Regions from separate parts of the Parendozoicomonas sp. 2304DJ65-17 genome, predicted to be linked through region 1. Evidence: predicted binding sites of a transcription regulator. Region 1 holds the regulator's gene; each other region holds the start of a gene.

Region 1 (7,880 bases):
TATCAATCTCTTCATGGCTCTCAAGATAGCTGCGTACCTCTTCAAGCACAGCTGGCATAGCACGGGCATCACTGTAGCGCAGACCAATCGTTTCCTTAATCCGCCGATTCTCCATACGGGAAGGGTTTTCTACGGAGATATTGCTGAACGTGGCATTGGGTACATAAAGGGGACGCTTATCAAAAGTGCGGATGCGGGTCTGCCGCCAACCGATATACTCAACCGTGCCTTCAATGTTTTTGTCCGGGGAGCGAATCCAGTCTCCCACTTTAAAGGGGCGATCCAGATAGATCATCATGCCACCAAAAAAGTTAGCCAACAGATCCTTGGCCGCAAAACCTATAGCGATACCACCGATACCACCAAAAGCCAGGATCCCGGAAATGCTATACCCCATAGTCTGAAGAACAACCAGAGCCGAGGTAATAATCACCACCGCACGCAACAGCTTGCTGATGGCCATTGCCGTGGTTTCATCTACCTTCGCAGGATCAGTCGAGCCAACATATTTGGCTTCTACTTCACGAATAAAGCGAATCGCAGCCCAGGAAACAATAACAACAATAGCAAGATCGTAGAGAGCACCAAGACCTTTGAGAATGGATACCTGAGACTCCTGACGGGCGATATCCGCAGCCCACATAAGCCCAACTACCCATACAAGGGCGATAGCGGGTTTTCTGGTGGCATGAAGCAGTGCATCATCCCAAACGTTAGAGGTTTTCTTAAGGCCTCGCGCCAACCGCCCAATCGCAATGCGCGCGACTAAGTGCGCCGCTGCCGTTAGCAACAGAACAAGAAACACCTGAAACACCCAGCTGCCCTGAGCTGCAAACCATGCCTGAACGGTTTCGAATAAACTTGTCATGCTGCTTATCACAGTCTCTTAATTTATTGCCTTAGGAAAAGTAAGCAAAACCGCCACTTATCACAACTTTAAAGCTTGCAAACTATTAATAATTTCGGTTCTGCGGGTGCTGGATTCCAGCTCCTGCCAGGAGATAGAGGAAGCACCTCTCATCCTCTCAAGCCGTTTTTTCCTTTGAGGATTTTCTGGCAGCTGAATCCTGCCCTGCTCTAGAGCTGAGATTACCTGATCAACACTTTCAGGGTTATTACACAGTAGTATCGCATCGCATCCTGCCAGCAATGCTTTCTCTGATCGCTGGACAATATCTCCGGCAACACTGGCTCCGGCCATGTTCAAACAATCACTGAACACCGCACCTTCAAAGTTAATATCTTCGCGCAAAACTTTCTGCAACCAGTATTCAGAAAAACCTGCAGCCTGATCATCAACAGTGGAAAAGCACACATGTGCTGGCATCACTGCATCCAGCCCTTTTGGAACCAACTTACGGTAAGGCAAAAGATCTTCTTCAATCTCAGCAAATGATCGGCAATCAACGGGAAGTGCAATATGAGAATCAACACCGATCCCACCATGGCCAGGGAAATGTTTGCCTACAGCAGCCATTCCTGCTTCATGCAGCCCAGAGATAAAAGCAGCCGCCAGCTTGGAAACAATCTCAGGATCTGCAGAAAAACCACGATCACCAATGACCCGGCTGATGCCTCGATCAAGGTCCAACACAGGAGAGAGGCCAAGATCTATTCCAGAAGCACGAAGCTCACTGGCCAACAGCCATCCTGTTTCATGGGCAAGAGAGATAGCCTGGTCAGAATCTTTTCTCCATTGTTTACCGATCACTCCCATCGCAGGAACCTGGGTAAACCCATCAGTACGAAAACGCTGAACCCTACCGCCTTCCTGGTCTGTCATTACCAGAATGTCTGAATTTATCGAACGTATTTCTTCAATAAGATCAATAATTTGATTCCTGCGTTGAAAGTTTCGGGCAAAGAGGATAACCCCAACTATGGCGGGGTGAGTTAAAAGATGTCTTTCCCTGTCCGTCAGCTTTTGACCTTCCAGATCAAATACCAGCATCCCTTCAAGACAATCAGACATGTAAGACCTCTGCACAGACATTGGATAGGAGTTCAGGTTTATCGCATTCTACTGGTGGATGTTGACAATCATCCCGGGGCAGGTCAATGGATACAGCTCAAGAAGATCATCACAATTCATGCGAATGCAGCCGTGGGAAAGAGGAACTCCCATCGGCTCGGAATCAGGTGTTCCATGGATATAGATATACCGGCGCTGGGTATCGACATCACCCAGACGATTAAATCCGGGTTCTTTGCCGCAAAGCCAGAGAATCCGACCCAGCACCCAGTCCCTGCCCGGCTGTTCGCTGTGAAGTTCGGGGGTCCATATTTCTCCGGTAAAACGACGCCCTTTCAGAACCGCATGCGAAGGCAGATCATCACCAATTCTTGCCCGGATATAATGCTTGCCCAAAGGAGTTTGCAGACTGCCACTTAACTGCCCTGCCCCATTTCGACCGGTAGACACAGACCATTGCCGAACAACTTCATCCGTTTTGAAAGTCAGTAGTTGTTTGCCAATATCGACTGTGATCGACATTTACTTCTCCAGTTCAGCGGGTTGCGGAGCACGCATCCCGGATACCAGGAATGGAGCTAAACGCTTCAGGGTATCTTCAATAGTGGCTGTTGTACCATTTTCAGCTTCACTGATGGCATTGAGGGTGTCGAAGTCCGACATGGTGAAAATAACAGAACCCATCATAAAGTTAATACGCCAGTACAGTTCATTTTCTGGCAGGTCTGGTGCAACCTTAACCAGCAGGCGGAAATAACGGGTAAACACGTGACCGTAAATAGCCTGAAGATGTTTGCGCAAATGCCCCTGTGCCTGAGCATAGGCTAAAGCCAGCAGCCTCATAAAGACTTTCAGGTCATTCTGCCCTCTGGGTTTTACCCGCAGAACCTCGGTAAAGAGCATACTGATAAGCTCTTCCAGACCGGGCTCCTCACCTGCACTCTCAATTTGATCCAGGCGTTTCCCCAACCCTTCAGCAAATGGATCAAGAAAACGGGTGAAGACAGCTTGAATAAGTACGTTTTTCGAGCCAAAGTGGTAGTTCACTGCTGCCAGATTCACTTTTGCACGACTCGTGATGGTTCGAAGAGATGTTTCTGAAAACCCCTTTTCGGCAAACAGAGACTCTGCTGCATCCAGAATCCGTTCTACTGTGTCTGCTTGTGCCATTGGTTGAAACCCCACTCGAACAAAACAAATGTTTTAAACACATGTTTTATTCAAACACCGTTCCTGTCAAGCACAACCCGTTTATTCCTGCCTAATTTCATACACGGTTTGTTGCAGAAACAAAAAAGCTGTATATAATCACAGGTACTGTATAAAAACACAGATTGATAAAATTATGATCAAGTTGACCAAAAGACAATCCGAGATTCTGGATGTCATCAAGAGTCACATTGATGAAACAGGCTTTCCTCCCACCCGTGCGGAAATTGCCCGTCAATTGGGTTTCCGGTCTGCCAATGCGGCAGAAGATCATTTAAAAGCCCTTGCCCGCAAAGGCGCTATTGAAATTATTCCCGGAACATCCCGCGGCATTCGCATTCCAGCTGACGCTGCCAATGAGTCGCAGGAACAACCTGCGGAATCCGGCCTTCCAATCGTCGGACAAGTTGCCGCAGGTTCACCCATCCTTGCTCAGGAACATATCGAAAACCACTGCACCCTCTCCCCCGATTTCTTCCACCCAAAGGCTGATTATCTGCTCAGAGTAAAAGGCATGAGCATGAAAGATATTGGCATTATGGATGGTGATCTGCTGGCCGTGCACAAGACCACAGACATTCATAATGGCCAGATTGTTGTTGCCCGCCTGGGAGAAGAAGTGACAGTCAAACGTTTTGAGCGCAAGAAAAACATTGTCTGGCTCCACCCGGAAAACAGCGACTTTGAACCTATCAAAGTTGATCTGTCTCATGAGCATCTGGAAATTGAAGGCTTGAGCGTCGGCGTCATTCGTCACTGACACCAACCCAGCACGGCAGGATTACACCATGCAGACTCAAAATACTCTTTTTGAAAACTGGTCCAATACCACAGAACAATCTTCCTCAACTGCTATGGAAGAGCGTATCAGTGAAGTTATCCTTCCGTCACTGGGATTTAGCATGGCGGCACTGGTTGCGCCCATGCTGACACAGTTAAGCAGAAGTCATGACCATCGCTGGCTCACTCTGGTTTGTACGAACCTGCAAGCCAAGGACATAGCCCAATGGCTGAAAACTACCGGAGTTGTTATTAATAACCTTCTTTTGCTCACCGCAGATAATAATGAAGGCTGCCTGAAACTCAGCAACAAAGTCCTTGCTGCAGGTAACAGCCACACAGTTATCAGCTGGACTCACGGTATTGATCAAGATGCCATGGCACAACTTGAGCAGTCAGCCTCTGCCGGGGATTGTGCCGGTATTATTATCAGACAACGCAAAGGTTAAAACTAAAGGAGTTATTACCACTCCTGCAGCTGCCCTCGTACATCCTGCACCAATTGGCGTACAGAATTGATAGTCTCAGCTTCATTCCCACGAGAACCAGCTCCGGAAGAGCTGGCAATCACATTAACAGCCTGTGCTTCAGGCAATTCTACCGTTAACTGAGCCAGTTTGAAGTCCTCAAAAACAGGGCCCAGCCACCCATGCTCAACAAGGTTTCTTATCTGCTGAATACCGCCGGAAAGAACATTGCGCTCTCTCAATAAGCGTTCTGCTTCAGCAAGCTCCACAGGTTTACCGACCTGCACTAAGCTGGCTTCCAGGATTTCTCCTGCAAGACCACTCACCACACCATGAATATGAAAAAGAAAAGCCTGTCGAAAACTCTCCCGACTGATTCCCTGCTCGGATTTCATGGCATTCAGCGCTGATTGCGCCATCACCAGTTTGCTATTAGTAAAACTCTGCAACTTCTCGTTCATGCCATACCCCTCTCCAAGTGCATGCAGAGTATCGTTATCAGGTACAAATTTCAGCCTTTATAACGATACAAAAAAAGATGGCCATGCAGAAATGCATGGCCATCTTTTCAATCAAGAGAGATCAGTTATTTCTTCTTACGCTTATCCCTGATATCCCACTTTCCATCAACGTAAAAGGCTTGCCAGCCGCTGGCCTTACCATCCACCTCAGTCATAACGTACTGCTGCTTGGTTTTACGGCTGTAGCGCACCATTGTTGGGTTACCATCAGGATCTGCAACAGGTGCAGACATCAGGAAGTGATACTTCTTATCGATAGCATCCTTGTGGGGCAGAAGCTCCTTAATCAGTGGCGCTCGGGTTTCCCGGTTCTTCGGGAACTTACTGGCGGCCAGGAACAGTCCGGAAGCGCCATCACGGAGGATGTAATGATCCTCAACTTTCACGCACTGAAGTTCCGGCATAGGTACCGGATCCATCTTTGGTGGTGCAGCTTCACCACTCTTGAGCAGCTTGCGGGTGTTCTTACACTCTTCAGCAGTACAACCAAAGTACTTACCAAAGCGGCCAGATTTCAGCTGCATATCCGCGCCGCACTTGTCACATTCAATAACCGGGCCTTCATAGCCCTTAATCTTGAACTGACCTTTCTCAATCTCATATCCTGAACAATCAGGATTGTTACCACAAATATGGATCTTCCTCTGCTCATCCAGAAGATAATTTTCCATAGCTGTAGAACAGACCGGGCAACGGTGCATGGCGCGCAGCGCGTTTACTTCGGCGTTTTCATCATCCGCATTAATGGCTTCATCGCCATGAACAAGGTTCATAGTTTTCTTGCAACGTTCTTTGGGAGGCAACGCATAACCGGAACAACCCAGGAATACGCCTGTGCTTGCAGTACGGATCTGCATAGGACGCGCACAGTCAGTGCACTCAATATCTGTCATTACAGGCTCATTAGCCCGCATACCGCCTTCTTTCTGCTCAGCCTGTTCCAGCTTGCTACTGAAATTCTTATAAAAACCGTTTAACAGATTTTTCCAGTCAGATTCCCCATTCGCCACATGGTCGAGATCCTCTTCCATATTGGCGGTGAAGTTGTAGTCCAGAAGGTCATGGAAGTTTTCCACCAACCGGTCGGTAACAATATCCCCCATCTTTTCGGCATAGAATCGACGATTTTTCAGGGTGACATAACCCCGATCCTGAATGGTGGAGATAATGGAAGCATAAGTTGATGGACGACCAATCCCTTTCTTTTCAAGCTCACGCACAAGGGCAGCTTCGGAAAAACGAGCAGGAGGCTTGGTAAACAGCTGACGCGGGTCGAGCTTCTGCAGATCAAGAATATCGCCCTTTTTCATCTCCGGCAGAATCACATCTTCCGCTTTTCCGGACACTGGTGGCAATACCTTGGTAAAGCCATCAAACTTCAGCGTACGGCCACGGGTTTTCAACTCAAAGTCTCCAGCCTTAACAATAACACTGGTACTCAGATAACGAGCCGCTGGCATCTGACAGGCAACAAACTGGCGCCAGATCAATTCATACAAGCGTTCAGCATCACGCTCAAGGCCTTTTACCTTCTTAGGTTCCGCAGCCACATCGGAAGGACGAATGGCCTCGTGAGCTTCCTGCGCGCCATCTTTGCTGGAGTAAACCAGTGGACTATCCGGCAGATAGTCTTTACCAAAATGGTCATCAATATAATCACGCACCGCACCAACGGCTTCTGCACTGAGGTTGGTAGAGTCAGTACGCATATAGGTAATGTGGCCGGCTTCATAGAGACGCTGAGCCAGAGTCATGGTTTTCTTAACCGAGAAACCTAGACGGGTACTGGCGGCCTGCTGCAGGGTTGAGGTAATAAAAGGTGCAGGTGGCTTCGTGGTTGTCGGGCGATCATCACGGCTGGCAACATCGAAGCTGGCAGATTTGAGCGCGGCAACTGCGGCATTCGTCTGTTCTTCATTGCCTGGGCGGAACTTCTCACCTTTCTGCTTTTCAACCTGAAAGCGTACACTGCTACCACCAGTGGCATTCAGATCCGCATAAACTTCCCAGAATTCCTCAGGAATAAACTTACGAATTTCCCGTTCACGCTCAACAATCAAACGAACAGCAACGGACTGAACACGCCCTGCAGACAATCCCCGGGCAATTTTTGCCCAGAGCAGCGGCGAAACCATGTAGCCCACAACCCGGTCGAGAAAGCGACGGGCTTGCTGAGCATTCACACGATCAATATTCAGTTCACCAGGCTCTTTAAAAGCCTCTGTAATTGCCGCCTTGGTAATTTCGTTAAAGGTGACCCGGCGATAGTCAGCAACGCCTTCACCGATGGTCTGCTGCAAATGCCAGGCAATGGCCTCCCCTTCGCGGTCCAAATCCGTTGCGAGGTAGACAGTGTCTGCATTAGCGGCCAGACGGCGAAGCTCATCAACGACTTTCTCTTTGCCCGGAAGAACTTCGTATTTCGCTTTCCAGTTATGCTCAGGGTCTACGCCCATGCGCTCAATGAGTTGCTGGCGGGCTTTTTCCTTTTTGCGAATTTCTTTTTGTTCCGGGGACAATTTACGAGTCTCAGCCGCAGCCTTGGCCCTGGCTTTGGCATCAACGGGCTTGCGCTGGCCACCGCTGACCGGAAGATCGCGGATATGCCCAACACTGGACTTGACCACAAAATCCTTGCCCAGATACTTATTGATGGTTTTCGCCTTGGCAGGCGACTCCACAATAACCAGAGATTTACCCATAAACGATCAACTCACATCCTGTATTGTCACCCGTTCGGGCAAATGTCCGAGAGGGAGAATCAAAAAAATTTGCACAACTATATATTTTTTACCGTGCCTGTGGTCAAGGTTCTTTTGCAAGAAACATCTAAAAATAATGCATAACCCGCTCTACAAGCACCTATAAATTCACGAATATCATCTACCGAACACTGCTGACTACAGAAAGGTTTGCCTATAGATTACACAG
Region 2 (7,880 bases), on a different contig from region 1:
ACATGACATCGGCGGGGGTGGAGTCGAACTCCCAGCGTTGATTCAGACGGGTTACATCTTCCGAGTAACTGCCCAAAGCAGGCATGTATTTGTTCTTGTAGGCATCGGGGTCGATCAGGTTCAGGAACAGGCGAGGGTTGCGAGCCTTCCAGTTCTTGATCCAATCGGCTGTGGCGTATTCACCAGGAAGGGGCAGGCCCTTCTCTTCCAACATATAACCCAGCGCTTTGTGCAGGGTTTTCAGTTTGGCGTGTGGGTGTTCGATCAACAGGCCCAGCAGGATCTCGGCTGCAGTTGGGTTGAGATCGAAAAAGCCTTTGCCTTCCTTGCCGCTCTTGTAGCAACCGCTCAGAGCTGACCACCCCTTCTCGGTTACGATCTTCTGCCACCGAAGCAGGCTGGCACGATTCACCTTTTTAATGCGGCCATGAATGCCGGGCAGTGGTTCGATGGTTTGCTGCTGGTAGTCGTTGACCAGGGCTTCGATCGCTGCGCCTTTGGTAGGGTGCTGCTGGCAGTACTCATCCAGGGCAGAAAGAAGGGCTGCCCGATCTTCCTGGCGTTGCTTGGCTTTGCCGGTGAGCTTGGCCAGCTGCTCCAGATCCTGCTCTGGGTTGACCTCGGCAGGTGCAACGGTGGCAACGGCTTGGGCGGCTTGCTCTGTGCTGCATGCCTTTTTGGCGGTGCTGATTTTCAGGGCTGTTTGTGTGGCTGCGGGCAATGACTCGATATGGTATTCACGACCACCACCACGGCCCTGACGGGGGCGGGACTGCCAATCTTCTCGGTTGGCTTTGTCCTGAACTGCGCGTTTGGTGCTGGGCATGCCAGCGCAACCGGCCAGATCTCTGGCTGAAAACCACTCGGCCATGTTACGCCTCCGGGGCGGTGAAACCTGCCGCCTCGATGATGCGCTGCCTGACTTCCCTGGCAGCCTTCCCGTTCCATAAACCGTGGAGAGCCTGGCGGGTGTTTTCCCGGTTGAGGTTCAAGTCTCGACAGGCTTCTGAGAAGGTTTTGCCCTGGGCTGCAAAACCGGCTTTCACCTGGTTGTACAGACTTGGGCCTGGCTCTTTACTCAGCTTGATTCGTAATTCCATAGCTGGCTCCCGATTACAGGGAAGTCGTTTCCCTGTAATATCCGTTTTACTTATTCGTTTGTGTTTATATGTTCGGATACCCGACACGGATATAATCTATGTCGTTATTCCGAATCTTTCAAGAGAAAAATTCGAAATGCCGACGCTGGTCGAGAGGATTGAAGCCGTTCGATCCTATAAGAAGTTGAATCTCAAAGACTTTTCGGAAAGTGTAAATATTGCTAGATCTACCTATTCCGAGGTGAAAAGTCTGAAAAATAAGCCAAGCTCTGACCTGTTGGTCGGTATTGCGACTGCTTTTCGCGATGTCGACATGAACTGGGTTCTAACAGGTGAGGGTTCTATGCTTCGAGATGGAAGCCAGGAAGAGATCGAGCCGAAACAGTTGGCTGAGGTTGTGGAGGTTGTGGAGACGGCACTGCAGGAGGCCGGTTCTAGCCCGACACCTGCACAGCGTGGTGAGTTAATTGCTGCGGCTTATGATTTCTATTCACAAGACGAGGAAGACACTAAGCAGGGAGTTCTGCTCCGGCTGGTAAAAAGTGCTGCGCAAGGCTGATAGGGATGCCCCATAGAAGAAGTAAAAAGGAAAAGCTGGAATCTCTGTTCCAAAAAGCTCTGGATGGCCGGTCGGCAAATGATGAGCCAGACGACACGGAACCGAGAAGTGCAACCGTACTGAAGCAGGTGTTTATAGTGGGAAGTAACCAGGTGATTTTTACGGGTGATATTAACAAGGATGATGAGACCTGACTTCCCAGTTACGCTTGCAGTGCTTCCAGGTTGTCCTTTGCGCGGAAGGCTGTAGTTCTGGGGGATTCTTAAAACTGGGAAGCGGTATCTTAAACCCTGCCAATGCTTCCCAGTTCTCACTTCTCGAAAACAATCTTTAACCGACAGTTAAACGCTCTGTACACCTTTGTTTAAAGGGCTTTACGGCTTTTTGCGGGTATCGATGTGGTGGGTGCTACCTGGTAGCGATCGGGCGGGTGGTTCTTCTCGGTTGTCTCATTTCAAGGATCGGCGTCGCGGGCTACTCGTTCAGGCTTAAACCCTTGGCGTTACTGGGTTTTCCGGGTGTTTTGTCCCACACAGTCCCGTGACTTCCCGGATTCTCCCGGTATCTCAGACCATTACCCCCCTCACACTATTCTGGGCGTTTCCAACTTCAAACAAGTGTTTTAATTACAGATTTTACGTACAGGAAATGGATTTAGATCATTAGAAAATTTGTTGGAATACTATGGGAAACGGTTGGCAATATTCCGGAAAGAGTCCCATTCGAGTACTTTGAGGAGCTGATCCATTTTTTTGCTGAATGCTTCTTTGCTGGAATTCAATGCCCTTATTTCCTTTTCGGTTAGGTAGGCACTGAACTCATAAAATGGTGCATCACCAAATTCATGTTCCTGTATGTAGTTACGGGTTTTTCTTTTCTGTGCGATCAGCTCGTCAGCATAACCAAAGGCAATCACCTGCATATCCGTGAACTGTTCATAAGCCCGAACCCATTTCGCCCAGTTACTCTTTGAGGATTTCTTTTCGTAAGAGGAATAACGTAACCCGAGGTTCAGGAGATCAAGGGTTGGCAACAGTTTGTAGTGTTGAGCGTGTGCAAGCTCATGAGCGACCAGGCCGGTTATTGCATCCTTATCAATTTCGTCGTCACGGCTGAACTTCAAGAGTGTGTAGTTAAGGTTTACCTGAGCCCCACTGACACTTAGCCCTGAAAACATTGGCGTAGTGTTCCCTAATCGGTTGGTGAGTTTGAGAACATATTTCTGAGTGTCGTTATTAATTTTGTATTTGCGGGTGATGTTGTCCTGCACTTCCATCAGAAGAGCGTAGTGGCTACTGATTTCTTCATGCTGCTCCGGTGTTAGCCTCACCTGCTGGGCCATAATCACCATGCTCTGATTAGAATCTGCACATCCTAAAAGCCAGAATGTTGTCAGTATCAAAGCATTCCATCTGATCAATTCCATTCGATCGTTCCTGATTATTGTCTAGCGGTTCACTATTTTCACAACCTGCTTAACATTCTGGCAGATGAGCCATTCAGCCTTCATAAAAGCATCATTAAACTGCAAAAACCGTAGTAAGTGATGGTCTTGTAAACCGTTTGCTATTGCAGGCCTTATTTCTCACGGTAGACAAAAACAATAATAAGAAGGATATCTTTTATGGCGCGTCTGCGTTCTTTCCTCTCTGGGCTTGCTCTTATGGCATCCGCCTCAGGTCTGGCAAGCACCACTTATGCAGAAGACAAAGTCTGCTTCTACGAACACCCAGAATATGAAGGAGCCGAATGGTGTTACGGTACGGGAGATAATGGCTGGATAGGCTCTTCCCGTAACGACAAAATCTCTTCCATAAAACTCTATGGAGATGCTTACGTCACGATTTATGAACATGGCAGCTACGGCGGTAAAAAAACCGTTGTGATGGGCAACACCTACAAAATGGATGATCTGAACGATGGCATCAGTTCATTCAAGGTACGTACCCGTAATACCGATAACTTTGCCTGCCTGTTTGAACACCCGGGTTTTCGCGGTACACCATTTTGCCTGGAAGAAGGGCAGTTCAGCTCTGACCTTAACTACTACACATTGGGCAGAAATAAAGCCTCTTCTTTGATGGTTGTAGGCAAGGCTGATGTGTATGTGTACGAATATCCAAATCACCGGACAGATAAAAACTGGCGCATTCTGACTCGCAGCACCTCCAATCTGGAGGTACGCCCAGGTAGCTGGGTGGAAGATAATATTGACTCTGTTCGTGTTCTTGCCCGTTCTGCCAGCGCTGGCGAAAAAGCGTTGGACATCAATGAAGCTCTGACAGCAAAGGCACCTATTCGCCAGACGACTGTACTTGGTTCACACAATGCTTTTAACAGTACCGCTTACTTCAGTGGGCAGCTGATTCCTGGCCCTAACCACCGCCGAGCCATGATTGAACAGCTGCAACTTGGCGCACGATTCTTTGAGCTGGATGTTCGTAAAGGCAACCGCCAGACCAAAGTTTGTCACTCAACGGATTGCGGGCAGAAAGATACAACCCTGCGTCGTATGTTGGGTGAAGTGGATAGCTGGTTAAAAGGTGCAGACGACAACGACGTTGTGTTCTTCTTCCTGCAGGATGACTTTGGTGGCGACAATTCTGGCTATCAGCAATTGAAGAACGATGTAGCCTGGATGGGCGATCTGGTTTACACAATTGACTCCTGCCAGACCGTACCAAACAGTTTGACCTTTGATCAGATTCGGGAAAGTGGCAAACGTGCATTCTTCTACAAGAGTGGCGGCAGCACAGGTTGCAGCACAGCGACTAACGTGATGTTGGGCAGCAACTTTGAGCGAAATATTGGTGTGGCATCCATTAACGTAAATGATAACCACGTTAAGACGGATCGTTTCACCCGCTCTCAGGAGTGTCATAACAATTTCTGCCACGATGTTGTGAGTGCTGATGAAGCTCGCACTGGCATTGAGAATGGTGTGAACTCTTTCGGTCTGGATATGCTGGAAGAGAGCGATCTTGATAGCAGCAGTGGTCGTTTGAATAAGCAGCTCTGGGGTATTGGCCCAGAAGATACCTATAACGCGTATGCCAATGGTCGAACTGTTTCCTTCTGGGAATATGGTGACCGCTTTATGCGTTTGGACTGGGCTGGAAACAGCAAGGCATACGCTTGTCGGTTGGCGAATGGTAACTGGGTAAGAACCAATGCCGGAGGTGAGGCCTGGAATGGTGCCAGTGCCTGTGCCAATGAATTCCCGGGTTCAACCTACGATGTTCCTCTGAATGCTGCAGAAGCCAAGAAGTTCCGGGAGGCTCTGGACCCTGGTGCGGCTGTTCATGTGAACTTTGGTGTGACTGGCGGGCAGTGGGAATCAGGTCTCTGGGGAGCATTGGGCAGTCGTTAATTCACCCGCTGATGATTTCCTTATCTAACCTTAAAGGGTTCAGATAGGGAAATCGCTATGCCAGTAGGGAAAAGTGGTTCATCACAGGCTGGTCAACGTGTCAGCCTGTTTAAGAAATTTAAAACTCGAACCCAAAAGAAAGGGCGCGCCAGAAAGCTTCCTCCTGAAGCAAATCTCAATATTCCTGCCAGTGCTTTTCCATTATCAGAAGAACATGCAAAACGGGTTTCACAGAGAAACACCAGACGGCATTACGCTCAGAGTTTTGTGCAATTTATTATCAATGTGGCAGGGAAGCTGCGCCCGGGCACGATTATTAATCTGATCAAAGAAGTTGTGGTGACAGTGGAAACTCATACCTACGGTACCCGCTATACCAAAGGTATCCCCCCGGAAGAACTGAAGAATTACGTCAATCCTAAAATCCTGTTGGTCAGAGGCCCAAGGGTAAATCCTTTTCTCCATTGTCTTGTGGCGTTTTCAGATAAAGACAATAAGAACCATAGGTTCTGTCAGATCAATGATGCGGACAACTACCCGGAGTTTATGACTGAAGAGCAGTTTTACACCTACCTAAATGATCTGGGTGAGGGCGGCCATGTCAGCTATGTGTACCAGCCTCCGGGCGCAAACAAGCTTCCGCAACCCTTTGAGAACGGTGGTGGTGTTCCGGACTTAAAAGGAATGCATGAATATCTCAATAAAGCAGCGAAAAAGAGATGGATATGGGGAGGCTTTGTTCATAACTGCTTCACCTTTGCGCTGAATGTCGTTAAAGCTTCGGGGTGTGATGTGAGTGGCATGAAACATATTGTTGATCTGCCTAAGCCTGTTGTTGAGCGACAGCTGAAGAAGAAAAAGAAACTTCAGGCGCACAAACATCTCCAGAAAAAAGACATCGGACCACCTCAACCTTAACTCTTTCCAAGGCGTCAGAAATCAGGGTACTCTGCTATAAAAAAACAAGAAGCACGGAACGACCATGCCTGATTCAGCCCTGCCGGAACAAACCCATTATCGTACCTGTAATCTTTGTGAAGCCATGTGTGGGATCAAAGTCACCTATACAGGGACAGAGATTCATTCTATTAAGGGCGATAAAGAAGACCCATTCAGCCGTGGTCATATCTGCCCCAAAGCCATTGCCCTGAAAGACCTTTACGAAGACCCGGATCGTATTCGCAAACCTTTAGAGAGAACGCCCGACGGATGGAAAGAAACCAGTTGGGATGAGGCTTTAGATAAGGCTGCTGAAGGTATACGGAGAGTGCAGAAAGCTTATGGCAATAATGCTATGGCAACCTATCTCGGCAATCCCAATGTACACAACACTGGTAGCTTATTAATGGGGCGGCATTTCTTTAATGCTGTACGTACCCGTAATCGTTTTTCGGCGACTTCTGTAGATCAGCTGCCTCATCATATTGTTGCCTGGAAGCTCTTTGGGCATCAGTTGAAGATTCCTGTGCCAGATATTGATCGCACAGAACATATGCTGATTATTGGTGGTAATCCTCTGGCTTCCAACGGCAGTATCATGACCGTGCCCGATGTGAAAAAACGCCTTCAGGATATTCAAAAGCGCAGCGGTAAAGTTATTGTTATAGATCCGCGCAAAACAGAAACAGCCCGGATTGCAGATGAACACCACTTTATAAAACCGGGTACTGATGCGTTTTTACTATTGGCTATCCTCAATACTTTGTTTGCTGAACAGCTGATTGATACAGCTCATCTCACCAGGTATCTCAAAGACTTTCAGGAAATTAAAAACTATGTCGCTGACTGGACGCCGGAACGAGCGGCAGGCATTACCGGTATCAGTGCTGAAGCTATCAAGCAGCTGGCTGTAGAGTTTGGACAAACCGAAAAGTCTGTTTGCTATGGGCGTATGGGAGTTTCTGTTCAGGAGTTTGGCCTGCTTTGCCAATACCTGATTATGGTTATAAATATAGCCACTGGCAGACTGGATGTAGAAGGCGGGTTGATGTTTACAAAACCTGCGGCAGACTTGCTAAAACAAACCGGGAGAGGCCACCTTGGCAAAGGGCATTCCCGTGTTAGAAAGCTGCCTGAGTTTAACGGTGAGTTCCCGGTTTCTGCATTAGCAGAAGAAATGCTGGTGGAAGGTGATGGTCAGATAAAAGGTCTGGTGACTGTCGCTGGCAATCCTGCGCTGTCTACACCAAACGGCACACAACTGGAGAAAGGTCTGGAAGGTTTGGAGTTTATGGTATCCATAGACTTTTACCTCAACGAAACCACCAAACATGCCAATATTATTCTGCCGCCAGTGAGTCCACTCGAGCGGGAACACTACGATGTCATCTTCAATATGTTGGCAATAAGAAACACAGCCCGCTATTCACCAGCCTTGTTTGAAAAGGCACCTGATGAAAAGCATGACTGGCAAATCTATCAGGAACTGGAAAAACGTTTGCACCCACCTAAAAACCTGCAAGGCAAAGTAGCAAACAAACTTTCCAAGAGCCTTGGTCCTGATGGTGTGTTGGATATGCTTTTGAAAACCGGCCCTTACGGAGCTTTGCGTCATCCCTTAAAAGGTTTGTCACGCAAACGCTTACAGAAAAAGATGCATGGCGTTGACCTCGGGCCTTTAACACCGTGTCTGCCAGAAACACTGTTTACCAAAGACAAACTCATAAATTTGGAGCCAGAATTCTTCTTTAAGGATTTAGAGCGGCTTGAAAAATCGGCTAATTCGCAGCCAGATGAATTACTGTTAATTGGGCGCAGAGATGTACGCACCAACAACTCCTGGCTTCATAACAGCCAGCGTTTAGTGAAAGGCAAGAACCGCTGTACGGCACATATTCATCCTGATGATGCT
Region 3 (7,880 bases), on a different contig from region 1:
GCTTATGGCACCGTGTCAGATCGGTAATCCAGGTTGACATCAGTAACCTCTGAGGAGGTTATCCAGATCAGTTACTGGTGAATCCTTCATGCAGGTCGGGGGCATGAGGAGCAGATGGTTCCGGGGTTAATCCCGGAACCATTACCGGGGTTACTTCAGCAGACCGGCTTCTTTGTAGTACCGGGCAGCGCCGGCATGGAGAGGTGCAGAGAGGCCATCTTTGACCATCTCCTCTTTCTTCAGGTTGGCAAAGGCAGGGTGCAGCTTGCGGAAATCATCAAAGTTATCAAATACAGACTTCACGATCTGGTAGATAGATGCATCGGGAGTGTTAGTGGATGAAACGAAAGTTGCGCCCACACCAAAGGTGGTGGTGTCTTCAGGGTTGCCCTGATACATGCCGCCAGGAATAGTGGCTACACGATAGTAAGGAGCATCGTTAATCAGCTTAGTGATGGCTGGGCCCTGAACATTAACCAGAACGGTGTCGCAGGAAGAAGTTGCTTCCTTAATGGAGCCATTTGGGTGACCAACCACGTAAACCATGGCGTCGATCTTGTTGTCACACAGAGCCTTGGACTGCTCAGCAGCTTTCAGCTCAGTGGCCAGTTTGAAGTCAGAGGTTTTCATGCCCCAGGCATCCAGAACCACTTCCATAGTGCCACGCTGACCGGAACCTGGGTTACCGATGTTTACGCGCTTGCCTTTCAGGTCTTCAAAGTTCTTGATGCCGGAATCTTTACGGGCAACAACTGTGAAAGGTTCTGCGTGGATGGAGAAGACAGCACGCAGGTCTTTGTTTGCACCATTCTGTTCAAATTTGCTGGTGCCGTTAAAGGCATGGTATTGCCAGTCGGACTGAGCAATGCCCATATCCATTTCGCCAGCGCGAATCGTGTTCAGGTTGTATACAGAACCGCCGGTACTTTCAACAGAGCAACGAATACCATGCTCTTTACGCCCTTTGTTAACCAAACGGCAGATAGCACCACCAGTAGGGTAGTAAACGCCGGTTACGCCGCCGGTACCAATGGTGACAAATTGCTGTTGTGCCGCAGTGGCAGGGGTGCTAATAGCAGCAACGGATAAACCTGCACCGATGGCCGCAAATGAGAGTTTCTTCAGTAAAGACATATAATGTCCCCCGGTTTTTTTAATGGTTATTTCGCTCCCGGTTGAAGCTTGTTATCCAGTCAGTATCCATTCGTGCTGCATACTGACTAATTCCGGAGAGCGCTGAGAATGATCTCTGTATCTCTTTGTCTGCGAAGAGCTGATGCCAAATGTGCACCCTAAATAACGCTATCTTCGCTAATTTTGAATTAGGTCTATGTTGACCCATGCCTGCATCCTAACAGTAAGCAGTACCTAGAGTGAATACTCGGGCTGTTTTCAGATGCCTGTAAAGTGTTTAAAAAACAAACAAAAAGCTGATTGGGTGAGGTACAAAATACAACTTTTTGTTGCGTTTTCAACGTGGCACTGACCACAGTCAGGATGCTAGTAGGAGGAAATAATCCTCCCTGGTGGATAGTACGTGGACTATTTTTTTGAAATGTTGATGGAAGTCAGTTTATCCACAGCATTTTTTGTGTTTCTTGCCACTGCCGCACGGGCAAGGATCATTGCGACCTGGGGCTTTTACTGACTGTATTGGCAGGGTTGGATCAACAAAAAACCAGATGCCATTTTCTTTTACAAAACTGGAGCGTTCTTTATGTTCCTGGATGGCCTCAACCGGAGGAAGCTGGAAGCGAGCCAGAAACTCCACTTCACCGTTAACATCGTTTTCTGTACCGTCAATAGTATCGAGAATTGACAGGCTGACCCATTGGGTGCGGTCTGCCCAGTCCTGCATTTCATCCCGTTTCAAGCCTGCCTGCTGCTTGGGCCAGGTGGTATTGAACAAATAATCAATTAAACCGAGGGACCAGCCAGCATAACGAGAGCGCATCAGCTGCTCAGCTGTTTTCGCACGGGCTTCCCCTTTGTGAAGAGGGCCACAGCATGTGTCGTAAGCGGTTTCTGAGCCACAGGGGCATGAAGATAATTCAGTCATAGTTATAAGAATAACAGCAGATGGTATGCATTTGTGAAACGGATAATGCACGGGTTATAGTCAGCGCAGCAGTACAGAGTTGAGATGGAATAAAACGACAAATTGGTAGTGATTACGGGGGATATATGAAGATAATGCTGGCGATTGGGCAGCTGGTTACCATTTTCTTTTGGGGAGCTGTTATTTCCACTGGTTTTACTTCCTGGCCAGCCCCTTTGGATACGATTGTTCCAGCCCTGGGCGGTTTGGTTTTCGTCGCTCATTTGCTGGAGGTGGTTATCTGGCAAAAGCGTATTCGCCAAATGAGTGAACATCTGGCATCAGATAACATCAAGATTCTTATTTTTGGCTTTTTCCACATGGCTGTCATGTTGCAAAAGCAGACTGATGTTAAAGCAATGGAAGCCTCTTCCTAGTTTTCCAACCTGCCTTTCCGGGCAGGTTTTTAAATTATTTACTACTGCACATTTATACAGTGGAGGTATACTGCTACCTCCCCGTTCGATTACATAGTTGCGGTTTCCTTCATGTCCCAGGTGGCACCGGCTCTTCGCCAGACAATCCAGAAAGCCTACAGTCAGTTCCTAGATAAAAAAGAACTGAAGCCTCGCCTTGGACAGAAAATCATGATTGCTGAAATTGCCAAGACAATCGGCGTGATTGATATGGATGATGAAGGCAAGCGCACTTCAGAGTCTGCGGTCTGTGTGATTGAAGCAGGAACCGGTACCGGTAAAACTGTGGGCTATACCCTTGCCGGCATTCCCCTCGCTCAGGCAGCAGATAAAACCCTCGTGATTGCCACAGCCACGGTGGCGTTGCAGGAACAGATTCTTAATAAAGATCTTCCTGAAATCAGTCAGCATAGCGGGTTGAAATTCACAGTAGCCTTGGCAAAAGGCCGGCGGCGTTATATCTGTGTCCAAAAACTCGACACATTGCTTCAGAGCACCCAGGCTAATTCGGCGACAATGGCTTTGTTTGCTGAGGAAGGTTTTAAGATTGATCTGGATGAAGAATCCACCCAGTTTTACGAAACTATGGTTACCCACCTGGCTTCCGGTACCTGGGATGGAGACCGTGACAGCTGGAAAGACACCATAGATGAGCAGGACTGGATGGCCCTGACCTCCACTCATGCTCAATGTACGGGGCCTAAATGTCCGCACTTTAATGGTTGTCCGTTTTATCGGGCGCGAGCATCACTGGATAAGGTTGATGTCATTATCACCAACCATGACTTAGTGCTCTCGGATTTGATGCTCGGCGGCGGCGCAATTCTTCCTGCTCCCAAAGATTGTCTCTATATTTTTGATGAAGGCCACCACCTGCCAGATAAGGCTATCAGCCACTTTGCCCATGAATCCCGGTTAAACGACACGGCTCGCTGGCTGGATCAATCGGCCAAATTGCTAGGGAAAATCCTGGGTTCCCATGCTCTGCCCGGAAAGATTGGTGAATGGTTTGAGCAGCTGGAAGGTAAGTTTCAGGAATTAAAAGACGAGCAGGCTTTAATGCGTGAAGCTCTGCTATCTATTGCAGATTTCAAATCGGCGAATGAGTCAGAAACTGGTCGATCTATGGTTTACCGTTTGCCGGATGGTGTAGTACCAGAAAGTATTCGGGAAATGGCCGGCAAGATGAAAGCTGGTTTCAGTGCCTCTTCCGATCTTGCGGATCGAATTGTCAGTGAGCTGAAGGCGGCTCTGGATGGTGATGACCCCGGTGTCGACTCGTTACAGGCGGAGCAGATTCTTCCTCCTATTGGCTCTCTTCTTGCTCGTTTGCAGGGTAATCAGGAACTCTGGTTATCCTGGAGTCAGCCTGATGTGGAAGGGCAACCACCATCAGCCCGGTGGATTGAGCACAATGAATATAACGGAGCACAGGATTTAACAGTAGCCAGCAGTTTGATTCTTGCTGGTAGCTTGTTGCGAGATGTGCTTTGGAATCATGCCTGGGGAGCGGTAGTCACTTCAGCAACACTGGCAGCCCTTGGGCGTTTTGACCGTTATCGCATTCGTTCCGGGGTTCCTTCGGAAAGCCGCTGTGAAAGTGTGCCAAGTCCTTTTCATCATAATGAGGCCGGTACGCTGGTGATTCCGGATATGAGTTCAGATCCAAGTCGTGCCAGTGATCACACCGATGAATTGATAGAAACTCTTCCCAAATTGATGGAACTCGCACAGGGAACTCTGGTGTTGTTCTCTTCACGCAGGCAGATGAAGGATGTGTTCTTCGGACTCAGTCGGGAGGAGCGCGAGCGGGTAATGATGCAGGATGATTACTCGAAACAGGAGTTGTTGCGTTTGCACAGGGAGCGTATTGATGAGGGCAAGCCGAACACTATCTTTGGTTTGGCCAGCCTTGCGGAGGGTATTGATTTACCAGGTAAGTACTGTGAGCATGTAGTGATTGCCAAAATTCCTTTCGCTGTTCCTGATGACCCGGTAGAAGCGTCTCTTGCTGAATGGGTTGAAGCTCGTGGTGGTAATCCGTTTATGGAAATTTCTGTGCCAGACGCGGCAGTTCGTCTCGTGCAGGCCAGTGGTCGTTTGTTACGTACGGAGCAAGACAAAGGCCGTATAACTGTTTTGGATCGTCGTCTGGTGACCCGGCGTTATGGACAGGCGCTGTTAAATTCTCTGCCGCCCTACCGCCGGGAAATTGCCTGACAGTTTTATTCGTAGATTAACGGCTGGCTGCCAGATAGAGACCTGCACCCATCATAATGCCGCCTGCTGAATAGTTCAGCCGCTTTACAGCTTTCTCAGTTTTAAGAAGTTTTGCCGCCTTTGCTGCTGAGAAAGCTATCAGCATCAGCCCACACATAAGCGCAATCATTGTGAGAACTGCTGCCAGTGCAATATCTCCAGCAGTGAGTGCAGTCAAATCCATAAATGTTGGCAAGAAGGCTATATAAAAGAGAATGACCTTTGGGTTGGACGCTGAAATCAAGGCTCCCTGTATAAAACTTGCGGCTTGGGATCTTTTGGTTTTATAAGCGTTCTCTGCCACCTCGGCAGGATTAGCAGAAGCGCGGATAAGCTTGTATCCCAGATAAAGAAGATAAGCAGCACCAACGATACGAATAACCGTAAATAGTTCCCCCCAGTGCTGAGCAACAGCCGCCAGGCCGAGGCAGGCGAATATTAAATAAATAATATCGCTTATCGACATGCCAAGGGCGAGAAAGAAACAGCTGCGGCTTCCCATCACCATGGCTCTTGCCAGAATTGCAAAGACACCGGGACCTGGTGTTATACCGAAAATGAAAATGGCGATGAAAAAGGTAATGGCAGCTTCGGCAGACATATCGGGTGCTTTATTTGATGTGAGAACAAGTTTAGAGAATATGCCGATTGGCGAGAGAATAGAAACTTATTCTTTGTTTCGTCTGTCTGAATATTTTCATCGGTAACTATTGAAGAGCCAAAGTATAAAGCTCTGGTTCTTCAATTGCTTTTATCAGGAACAGTTTGCTAAGCCTTGGCACTTTTCAGGGAGAAGAGGCGCTGGTGGCAGCTCAAAATTCCCTGTGAATGTTTCGCGCTGACTTATCACATCAACTTCAATTCTGGCTGGAGTACCCCAGAAAATAGCTGTTACGCTGTTGTTTTTATACTGCTTGTCCAGAGTTTGCAGCATGCGGTTTTCACTGTCATATCCGCGCACAGGAAAAACATCACTGCTGAAAACATTGGCAGGCTGCCCCGACTTAATTTCTACTCTATAAATGTCTTTGCTTGGGTTTGTCACAGAAGAATTGTTTGAAGACAGGTCATAACTCTGTGTCGCCATGGTGAGAGGGTAATCCACAGTGAACTTTCCCTTAGCGTTATGAAAGTCGATTGGACTCTTATCGGTCATATCCACAGGCTTAAAGCGATATTCTTGAATGCCATTTTCCGGAGAGTAATCAATCTTTTGCCCCTGCTTATCAAACAGTTCAACATCCCATTTGATTTTCGCATAGCTGCTATTAGTGCAGTCAGGCATATCGAGACTGACTTCAGGAGTGTTAAACCCAAAAACAGCATGACTTCTTCCCGCAATAGCTTTGAGTGTATTTAAATCGGCTTGCTGTGCAGAACTGCAGAATGCCGGCTGGTATTTTTCCTGGTAACGACTTGTTGTTATGGTGCTGCGCAGTTCACCAAAGAATGTCTCTGGCTTGTTATGAGTTTGAACTGGCAATGTTTTGGTTACAGCTTTGTCTGCTAAAAACAAGGCAACACTGGCAATTGTGCCTTTGTACTCAAAGTTCATATCCCTTTTGATGAGCTCAGGGTTATCAGGTGAAGCTGGTGACGAACCAGTCATCCTTGATGTTTGCTTCAGTGGTTTTCCGTTTTTATTCAGGGCGAAAACGTTCAGGTTGTCTAGGTCTTCTTTGTTGCCTTTGACTGTCAGACTAAGAGATCCAGTGCCTCGGTTATTTTGCATAATCACTTCAAGGGTACCGAGAGAGTGACTGTTTCCTGCATCGCTATCAGTAAGCCTTAGTGTGTGAAATCTGGTTGGCAGAGTAATGGTTGCCATGCCTTCAGCTTTATCAATCTGGGATGAACCGGGATTTGCTGTCAGCTTGATATCACCAGTCATAGACGTGTTACTAAAGCTCCAGGAGGTGAACTCTGTAGTTTCTCCGCTCTGCAAAATATTATTGCCCGCTTTATCCAGTACTCGCTGCCAGTTCGCAGATACCGACAACCCTGATGCATTAGGTATATAGAGGGTATCAATTTCAACGCTCAGCTCGTTGTTAAACTGCATTCTGTTGAAGAAAGAGGTTTGCAATAAAGAGAAGGCTTTATCAACTTGCTCTGGTGAAATAGTTGCAGGCAGAGCTTGATCGACAATTTCATCCGTCGGTGCCTGTATTGGTTGTGTCGCAGTCACAGGAGTTAACTGAGGGCTATTCGCAGGTTCTTGAGATGTCTTTACCGAAGCGATATGGAACTCACTTAATTGCCAATGGTTGTTGTTTAAGTGGAAATCTAAAAACACTTCGCCAACTTTTACTCTGTAGCTGCTCAGGCTGGTGAAATAAATCAATGGAATTTCAAGATTGGATGATTTAGTTTGCTCGTTTACCTGATCATTTGAAGGTGGCTGGTTTTTTGAATTCTGGGCGGTTTGCTTAATGTTTCCTGTTTCAAACAGCTTTGCCAGAACACTGGGCTGCATAAAAGCATCAACTGTTTTATTGACTATCGGAGTGAGCATTGCGGACATAAGTGCACGAGCCATTGGATCTGCATCTTCAGTCTGCTGTGACATGTACCCGGTCAGTGATTCTTTTAAGCTGCCTTTGAATCTTGGAATATCAATCCGTTGTGAAACTTCTTCCTCTGTCATATCAGGAAGACTTTTTACAAAACTCCAAGTGAGAATGTAGGGAGTTACTAATGCTATTGCGACGATAACTATCAATAGCAAACTGCCTTTCTTGAGCATCGGTCAATCCTTTGTGGTGTGTTATTTTTGGTAGTTAATGGTGCCATGATTTCAAAGAAAAGAAGTGAACTGTTCTGCCATTGTTGTTCACCTTTTCAGTCATTGTTGTTGGTTTGGTCATCCTTCAGGATGCCAGCATTCTGTTTTATGAGTGAAATCTATGCCGGTCCGAGGACAATATAATTTTGATGATGGAACTCATGTGGTTGAAGGGATCCGCATAGGGCGTATAGATGCGGGCATTAATACCACATTCATTATTTATCGTATTGGCGACACCGTGATTGATTGTGGACCCCCTAATCAGTGGGAAGAGGTAAAGGCTTTTATTGGGCGTGGCCCTGTTCGTCAGTTATTGATT
Region 4 (7,880 bases), on a different contig from region 1:
TCTGCGGGATCGGGAAGGTATTGCCCAGGTCGTTATTGATCCGGATACCGAAGAAGCTTTCGCGCTGGCAGACAAAGCCCGTAGCGAATACGTACTGAAAATCACCGGCTTGGTACGCCCCCGTCCGGAGGGTACCATCAATCCCAATATGTCCACCGGTGAGATCGAAGTGCTGGGCAAAGAGGTAGAAATCCTGAATGGTGCGCAGACTCCTCCGTTCCAGTTGGATGGCTACACCGATGTAGGTGAAGATGTTCGTCTGCGTTACCGCTACATGGATCTCCGTCGCCCGGAGATGCAGGAAAAGCTGATTATGCGCAGTAAGGCCACTCGCCTGGTGCGTAACTATCTGGAAGGCAAGGGCTTCCTGGATATTGAAACCCCTGTACTGACCCGAGCTACTCCGGAAGGTGCCCGTGATTACCTGGTTCCAAGCCGTGTACACCAGGGTTCTTTCTATGCACTGCCTCAGTCCCCTCAGTTGTTCAAGCAGCTGCTGATGGTGTCCGGCTTTGACCGTTACTACCAGATTGTTAAGTGCTTCCGTGACGAAGATCTGCGTGCAGAGCGTCAGCCAGAGTTTACCCAGATTGATATCGAAACCTCTTTCATGAGCGAAGAAGAGGTTATGGGTACCACTGAAGAGATGGTTACCAAAATGTTCAGCGAACTGCTGAATGTCGATCTGGGTGAATTCCCGCACATGACCTTTGCTGATGCTATGCGTTTGTATGGTTCTGACAAGCCTGACCTTCGTATTCCGCTGCAGCTGACGGATATTAATGATTTGGTCGCTGAAGTGGACTTCAAAGTTTTCAAGGGGCCTGCTAATGATCCAAAAGGTCGCGTTGCAGCTCTGAAACTGCCGGGTGGTGCTGAGAAGCTGACCCGTAAGCAGATTGATGACTACGGCAAATATGTTGGTAACTACGGCGCGAAAGGTCTGGCCTGGATCAAGGTCAACTCTCTGGAAAATGGTGTTGAAGGCCTGCAGTCTCCAATCCTGAAGTTCTTGGGCGAAGAAGTTGCCATGAACATCATGGATCGTCTGGAAGCCAAGAATGGCGATATCGTCTTCTTTGGCGCAGACAGTGCTACTGTTGTTAACGATGCTTTGGGCGCACTGCGCTGCAAGCTGGGTGCAGATCTTGATCTGTACACCTGTGAATGGGCACCTCTGTGGGTTGTTGACTTCCCAATGTTTGAAGAAAACAGCCAGGGCGGCCTGACAGCCCTGCACCACCCATTCACCGCGCCAACCTGCACACCAGAAGAGCTGGAAGCGAATCCTGAAGCCGCTCTGTCCCGTGCTTACGATATGGTTATCAACGGTTATGAAGTAGGCGGTGGTTCCGTCCGTATTCATAAAGAAGATATGCAGCAGGCGGTTTTCCGTGTGCTGAGCATCCAGGAAGAAGAGCAGCGCGAGAAGTTCGGCTTCCTGCTGGATGCCCTGAAGTTTGGTGCGCCACCACACGCGGGACTGGCCTTTGGTCTGGATCGCCTGTGCATGCTGCTGTCCGGAACTGACAATATTCGTGAAGTTATTGCCTTCCCGAAAACTCAGTCTGCCGCTTGCCAGCTGACTCAGGCTCCAAGCCCGGTTGATCAGCAGCAGCTTCATGATCTGAATATTCGTATTCGTCGTGATGCAGCGTCTGCGACCAGTCATTAAAGGCGCGACTAGCCACTAAACGTTAGGTTAAGTGATGAAGCCGGAGATGGTGTGAACTGTCTCCGGCTTTTTAATTTGTGTTTTTGTATTGTGAGATTGGCCTGTTCTTGCGCTCTGTCTAGGCTGTACGCCGTGATCGCGATATAATGATTGTTTTTCGTATTTTCGAGGATTGCCGATGGCCGGTCATAGTAAATGGGCCAACATCAAGCATCGCAAGGCTGCGCAGGATGCCAAGCGAGGCAAGATTTTTACCAAACTTATCCGTGAGCTTGTTGTTGCTGCCAAAATTGGCGGCGGCAATGTTGAGGATAACCCTCGTCTGCGTGCGGCTGTTGATAAGGCGCTGGGTGCCAACATGACCCGCGACACTATCAACCGTGCGATCGCCCGTGGTGCTGGTGGTGATGATGATTCCAATATGGATGAAATCACCTACGAAGGTTACGGTCCTGGTGGTGTGGCTGTACTGGTTGAGTGTCTGAGTGACAACCGTAACCGTACAGTATCCGAAGTGCGTCACGCGTTTTCCAAGCACGGTGGCAATCTGGGAACTGATGGTTCTGTCGCCTACCTGTTCGAAAAGAAAGGTCAAATCTTCTTTGAGCCAGGCGCAGATGAAGAGCAGGTGATGGACGCCGCTCTGGAAGCCGGTGCTGAAGACGTTGTCACTAACGACGACGGTTCCATTGAGGTGCTGACCGAGTGGACTGAGTTCATGTCAGTCAAAGACGCTCTGGAAGCGGCTGGTCTGAAGCCTGCTGGTGGTGAAGTGGCTATGATCGCTTCTACCAAGGCAGAGCTGGATGTTGCCGGTGCAGAAAAAGTTCTGAAGCTGATCGACCGTCTTGAAGATCTGGATGATGTTCAGGAGGTTTACACTAACGCAGATATCTCTGCTGAAGTGATGGAGCAGCTGGGCTGATAGTCTTTCCGGCTTTTTACTGTTTGGTAAAAAGCCGGGAATTTGTTTTTTGTAGAGTTCCTGTCTCGATCCTTTCTGTATTCTTCGCTTTCATAAAACATTAACCCCCAGTGTGATAATAAAAAGAATAACAGTCATGGCTGTGACAACGGCCAGTGGTGTCAACCATTCCTTCATGACCTGCAAGCCTCTAATGCATTGCCTGTAAGTGATGCCGATAGCTTAATCCTTGCCAGCTAAAACGCCTGTTGCTTTTGGTTACAGCTTATCTGTGCTTTGTAAGTTGTTTTTCCTGTCGTGCTTCACACATCGCAAAATACCTGTAAAAATAAACAGTATTACTGTTTGCTAAAAACCATCTTTTTAGCTGAGGGCTGTTTAAGTAAAGGCATGGCGATCATTCTAGGTATTGACCCGGGGTCTCGAATAACCGGTTATGGTGTGATCAATCATAACGGGCAAACTATTGAGTATGTTGACTCTGGCTGTATTCGTATTCAGCCAGGGGAGCTGCCTGAGCGTTTGAAGCAGGTGTACGATGGTATTGATCAGGTGATTGCAGCCTGGTCGCCACAGATGGTGGGCATTGAGCAGGTGTTTATGGCCAAGAATGCGGATTCTGCTCTGAAGCTTGGTCAGGCTCGTGGTGCGGCCATTGTTGCGGCAATGAATAACAATTTGCCTGTTAGTGAGTATTCTGCCCGTCAGGTGAAACAGGCTGTGGTGGGTACTGGTTCTGCGGATAAGGAACAGGTGCAGCATATGGTGATGTCTATGTTGCGACTGAATCGTAAACCTCAGGCGGATGCGGCGGATGCTTTGGCGGTGGCTTTGTGTCACGCTCATACCCGGCAGGGTTTGATAGGTATGGCGAGTACTGGTGGGCGTCGGATTGCTCGTGGTCGTTTGCGTTAAGTTTTATCGAGAATTGAAGTAGAACCTGAAATTGTATTGCTGTTTCCGCTCCTTCAGACCAACCATGGTCTGGGTCGCTCTCAGGCCATCCTAGCCTTTGAATCAGCAATACAACCTCAGGTTTTCAGCATTTGAGTTTTACCTCCTTCCTACTTGGGAGAGTGTGGGAATATGATTGGAAGACTGCGCGGTATATTGATTGAAAAAAATCCACCTCAACTGCTGTTGGATGTGAATGGCGTTGGCTATGAGGTGGAAGCTCCCATGAGCACTTTCTATCGCCTGCCGGAAGTGGGTGTGGAAACCACTCTGGTGACACACTTTGTGGTTCGGGAAGATGCGCAGTTGCTTTATGGCTTTGCAGATAAAAGTGAGCGACAACTGTTCCGTACACTTATTCGGGTAAATGGTGTTGGGCCAAAGCTGGCGTTGGCAATTCTTTCCGGTATGGAAGCGGAAATTTTTGCTCGCAGCGTTCATGAGCAAGATGCCTCCATGCTTACACGTATTCCTGGTGTTGGTAAGAAAACTGCGGAACGCTTAATTGTTGAGATGAAGGATCGTCTGGATGAGTGGCAATCAGCCTTGGCTCCTCTGGAAATGGCTGCGGCTGGTAAACCTGCTGCTGTAACACCGCGCCATGATCCTGTTCAGGATGCGGTTAGTGCACTGGTTGCTCTTGGGTATCGTCCGCAGGAGGCCAGTAAGGCCATTTCTGCGGTTCAGGATGAATCTTTAGGTACTGATGAGTTGATTCGTCAGGCTCTCAAGGCGATGGTGTAAGCAGGAGCAGGCAGGAAAGCGAACATGATAGAGAGTGACCGACTGATTTCGGCGCAGGAAGCGCCACTCGAAGATCGCGTTGATCGTGCGATTCGCCCGGACAAACTGGATGACTATATTGGTCAGCCGGCAGTGCGGGAGCAGATGGAGATTTTTATTCAGGCTGCCCGTCTGCGTCAGGATGCTTTGGATCACACGTTAGTATTTGGTCCGCCGGGTTTGGGTAAAACCACGCTGGCTAATATTCTGGCCAACGAGATGGGAGTAAACCTGCGTTCTACCTCTGGACCAGTGTTGGAAAAGGCCGGTGATCTTGCTGCCATGCTGACCAATCTTGAGCCTCACGATATTCTCTTTATTGATGAAATTCATCGCCTCAGCCCGGTGGTTGAAGAAGTGTTGTATCCAGCCATGGAAGATTACCAACTGGATATTATGATCGGCGAAGGTCCTGCTGCTCGTTCTATCAAGCTTGACCTCCCACCTTTTACTCTTGTTGGGGCAACGACTCGTGCGGGGTTACTGACTTCTCCACTTCGTGACCGCTTCGGTATTGTTCAAAGACTGGAGTTTTACAGCGTTGCTGACTTGACGACCATCGTTCAACGTTCCGCAAAGATCCTTGGTATGGATATGGGAATAGAGGGGGCTGGAGAGGTCGCCCGCCGTGCCCGTGGTACACCACGAATTGCTAACCGTTTGTTGCGACGGGTACGGGATTTTGCAGAAGTGCGTGCGAACGGTAAGGTGACAGGTGAGGTGGCTGATGCCGCTCTGAATATGCTTGATGTGGATAATCAGGGCTTTGACCATATGGATCGTCGTTTGTTACTGGCGATGATTGAAAAATTTGATGGCGGCCCGGTTGGGGTCGACAGCATTGCTGCTGCCATTGGCGAAGAGCGGGATACTATTGAAGATGTTCTTGAGCCCTATTTGATCCAGCAAGGCTATCTTATGCGCACGCCTCGCGGGCGGGTGGTTACCCGCCACGCTTATGAGCACTTTGGACTTTCATTCGGTGGTGAGTAAAAAACTGTCATGATCAAGAAATATTTATTGCCTATTGTCGTTGCCAGCACTTTTGTTCTGGCTGGTTGCCAGTCAAGCCAGACTTCCAATGTCTATTCCCAGAGCGAAGCTCGTACGATTCAGACAATACAGGAAGGCACCATTATTGAGCTCAAGGCTGTGACTCTTGAAGGGAGTCAAAGTGGTCTTGGTGGTATTGCCGGTGGTGCAGTTGGTGGTATTGCTGCCAGTGGCATTGGTGGCGGGCATGGCAGTGATATAGCGGCTATTGGTGGCGCTGTTCTTGGTGGTCTTCTCGGGAATATGGCTGAAGAGAAAGCAACCCGTAAGCAGGGCGTGAATATCACCATTCGCCTGACTAGCGGGCAGTTGATCTCTGTCGTACAGGAAGTGGATCCGAATATGGTGTTCCAGAATGGCGAGCATGTGCGTATTTATTCACAGAATGGTACCAGTCGCGTTGTTCCCATGTGACCTGATGTTTAACAGTTCAAGAAATTAAGACATTTTGTAGATGTATCATTTTGTATAGATGGCACTACAAAATGATTTTCCGTGGTATAACGCCTGTCAGGGGTTCGTTTTTCTGTTTTCACTGAACCCTTTTCAAGCAGAGGTGTGGCTGTGGCTGATAACGTTTTTAACTGGCCGGTGCGTGTTTATTATGAAGATACCGATGCCGGCGGTATTGTTTACTACGTTAATTATCTGAAGTTTATGGAGCGTGCCCGGACAGAATATCTGCGCAGTCTTGGGTTCGATCAGCAAGCACTGATGCATGACGGCATCCTGTTTGTTGTGCGCAATACCTCGGTTGATTATCTCAAGCCTGCCAAACTGGATGATGCTTTGAATGTAACAGTTAGCCTGTCCCGTCGCGGGCGTGCTGGCTTTGATATGATTCAGTCTATCTGGCGTGGTGAAGAGAAACTCTGTGAAGGTAAAGTTGCCATTGCCTGTGTCAGTGCCAACAGTCTTCGTCCGGTCGGGTTGCCGGTCAACGTGCGTCAAGCGATGCTGTTATCATCGCAGGATGTAAAATCCTGAAATTTTTTTGCTTTAAACGAATCGGGCAAGTGAGGAAAGAGTGGCAGAAGGTACATCAATGTGGGCGCTGGTGCTGAATGCCGGCTGGGTAGTTCAGTTTGTGCTGGTGATGCTGCTGGCGGCCTCGGTGGTGTCCTGGGTGTTTATTGTCCAGCGCGCTATTGTTCTGCGTAATGCACGTCAGTCAGCGGTCACCTTTGAAGATCGTTTCTGGTCTGGCATGGATCTCGGCAAACTTTACCGGGAAGTTCATGGTGACAGTGATCCCGATGGTGGTATGGAGCGCATCTTTATGGCCGGCTTTCGGGAGTTCACCCGCCTGCGCGGGCAGGGTGTAGATGCTGATGCTCTGATGGATGGTGTGCAGCGCTCTATGCGTGTAGCCGTTACCCGCGAGCAGGAAAACCTTGAAGCTCATCTGCCATTTTTGGCAACTGTTGGTTCAACCGGCCCGTATGTGGGTTTGTTTGGTACCGTTGTCGGGGTAATGAACTCTTTTCGCGGACTGGCTAATGTTCAACAAACGACTTTGGCTGCTGTTGCGCCCGGTATTGCCGAAGCGCTTGTAACTACAGCCGTTGGTCTGGTTGCCGCGATTCCTGCCGTTGTCGCTTATAACCGATTCAATTCCCGTGTTGAGCAGCTGCTCACCAGCTACGAAACCTTCGCAGAAGAGTTTTCCAGCATTCTGCACCGTCAGGTTCATGCTCAGGTTGTGCAGTCTGCTGACAAGCGCGGGGAGAGCTGATCATGGCGCGAGGTGCCGGGCGTCGTAAGCCCATGTCAGAAATCAACATGGTGCCGTTTATCGACATCATGATGGTTATGCTTGTGGCTTTCATGGTGTCGTCCCCCATGTTTACTCAGGGGGTGCAGGTTGATCTGCCAAAAACTGACAGTAAGCCTGTAGAAATTCCCAAGGGTGAAGAGCCGCTGATTGTCTCCATTAAACCGGATGGTTCTTACTATCTGAGCCTTGAATCCACTGGCGACAAACCATTAACTCTGGATGTGCTGACTGACCGGGTCAGCAAAATCAAAAAAGCTCGGCCTTCCACGCTGGTGTTGGTAAAAGGAGATAAGGCTGCCAGTTATGGTGCGGTTGTTGAGGCTATGGCTGTTTTGCAAAAGGCCGGAGTCAGTGATGTTGGCCTGATTACTGAGCCAGGGGAGCTTAACTGAGCGTGAAGGAAAAGTTCTTCTGGCGAATGCTGAACGGTGTCAGAAAAGCCCTGCGAGGGCAGGGAAGTGATGACTGGAAGCTTCCAGTTTTATTCTCGGTGGTATTACACAGTGTTCTGGTGATTGGGCTGTTCATGATTATGCCGTCATCGGAAGAGCGTAAGGTTAACCCCAGCCCCAGTTTTGTATCCGCCCGCATGGTTACCCTTGAGCCTGAGGCTAAACCGAAAGCAAAGCCAAAACCTGTACGCAAAGCTGCTCCTAAACCAAAACCTGTTAAAAAAACGCCTGTTAAAAAAGCTCCACCCAAGCCCAAGGTGG

The links. The regulator LexA, encoded in region 1, represses DNA repair genes until DNA is damaged. The targets are predictions, from matches to a motif close to TACTGTNTANNTANACAGTA.
Region 2: ACY2RR_RS20305 (peptidase inhibitor family I36 protein) is a predicted target of LexA. The motif match lies at 3,246-3,265, and genes of this name have one in related genera.
Region 3: dinG (ATP-dependent DNA helicase DinG) is a predicted target of LexA. The motif match lies at 2,518-2,537, and genes of this name have one in related genera.
Region 4: ruvC (crossover junction endodeoxyribonuclease RuvC) is a predicted target of LexA. The motif match lies at 2,919-2,938, and genes of this name have one in related genera.

The regions. Positions count from the first base shown of each region.
Region 1 covers NZ_JBYVJV010000003.1:130,420-138,299, reverse strand. Annotated here, with positions in the region: gene ACY2RR_RS10060 (mechanosensitive ion channel family protein) at 1-868, opposite strand, end outside; gene nagZ (beta-N-acetylhexosaminidase) at 929-1,972, opposite strand; gene ACY2RR_RS10050 (L,D-transpeptidase family protein) at 2,021-2,494, opposite strand; gene ACY2RR_RS10045 (TetR/AcrR family transcriptional regulator) at 2,495-3,142, opposite strand; gene lexA (transcriptional repressor LexA) at 3,318-3,941, shown strand; gene ACY2RR_RS10035 (SulA-like leucine-rich domain-containing protein) at 3,970-4,410, shown strand; gene ACY2RR_RS10030 (hypothetical protein) at 4,425-4,889, opposite strand; gene topA (type I DNA topoisomerase) at 5,015-7,651, opposite strand.
Region 2 covers NZ_JBYVJV010000010.1:74,052-81,931, reverse strand. Annotated here, with positions in the region: gene ACY2RR_RS20330 (transposase) at 1-871, opposite strand, end outside; gene ACY2RR_RS20325 (hypothetical protein) at 873-1,100, opposite strand; gene ACY2RR_RS20320 (helix-turn-helix domain-containing protein) at 1,237-1,659, shown strand; gene ACY2RR_RS20315 (hypothetical protein) at 1,665-1,853, shown strand; gene ACY2RR_RS20310 (hypothetical protein) at 2,342-3,085, opposite strand; gene ACY2RR_RS20305 (peptidase inhibitor family I36 protein) at 3,284-5,029, shown strand; gene ACY2RR_RS20300 (hypothetical protein) at 5,087-5,947, shown strand; gene ACY2RR_RS20295 (molybdopterin oxidoreductase family protein) at 6,012-7,880, shown strand, end outside.
Region 3 covers NZ_JBYVJV010000014.1:14,839-22,718, forward strand. Annotated here, with positions in the region: gene ACY2RR_RS23015 (TAXI family TRAP transporter solute-binding subunit) at 151-1,134, opposite strand; gene ACY2RR_RS23020 (YchJ family protein) at 1,574-2,059, opposite strand; gene ACY2RR_RS23025 (DUF1145 domain-containing protein) at 2,185-2,475, shown strand; gene dinG (ATP-dependent DNA helicase DinG) at 2,587-4,734, shown strand; gene ACY2RR_RS23035 (LysE family translocator) at 4,751-5,374, opposite strand; gene ACY2RR_RS23040 (DUF2939 domain-containing protein) at 5,528-7,519, opposite strand; gene ACY2RR_RS23045 (MBL fold metallo-hydrolase) at 7,722-7,880, shown strand, end outside.
Region 4 covers NZ_JBYVJV010000016.1:3,546-11,425, reverse strand. Annotated here, with positions in the region: gene aspS (aspartate--tRNA ligase) at 1-1,675, shown strand, start outside; gene ACY2RR_RS23675 (YebC/PmpR family DNA-binding transcriptional regulator) at 1,854-2,600, shown strand; gene ruvC (crossover junction endodeoxyribonuclease RuvC) at 2,991-3,515, shown strand; gene ruvA (Holliday junction branch migration protein RuvA) at 3,687-4,298, shown strand; gene ruvB (Holliday junction branch migration DNA helicase RuvB) at 4,323-5,330, shown strand; gene ACY2RR_RS23655 (outer membrane lipoprotein) at 5,340-5,804, shown strand; gene ybgC (tol-pal system-associated acyl-CoA thioesterase) at 5,955-6,377, shown strand; gene tolQ (protein TolQ) at 6,418-7,125, shown strand; gene tolR (protein TolR) at 7,128-7,559, shown strand; gene tolA (cell envelope integrity protein TolA) at 7,562-7,880, shown strand, end outside.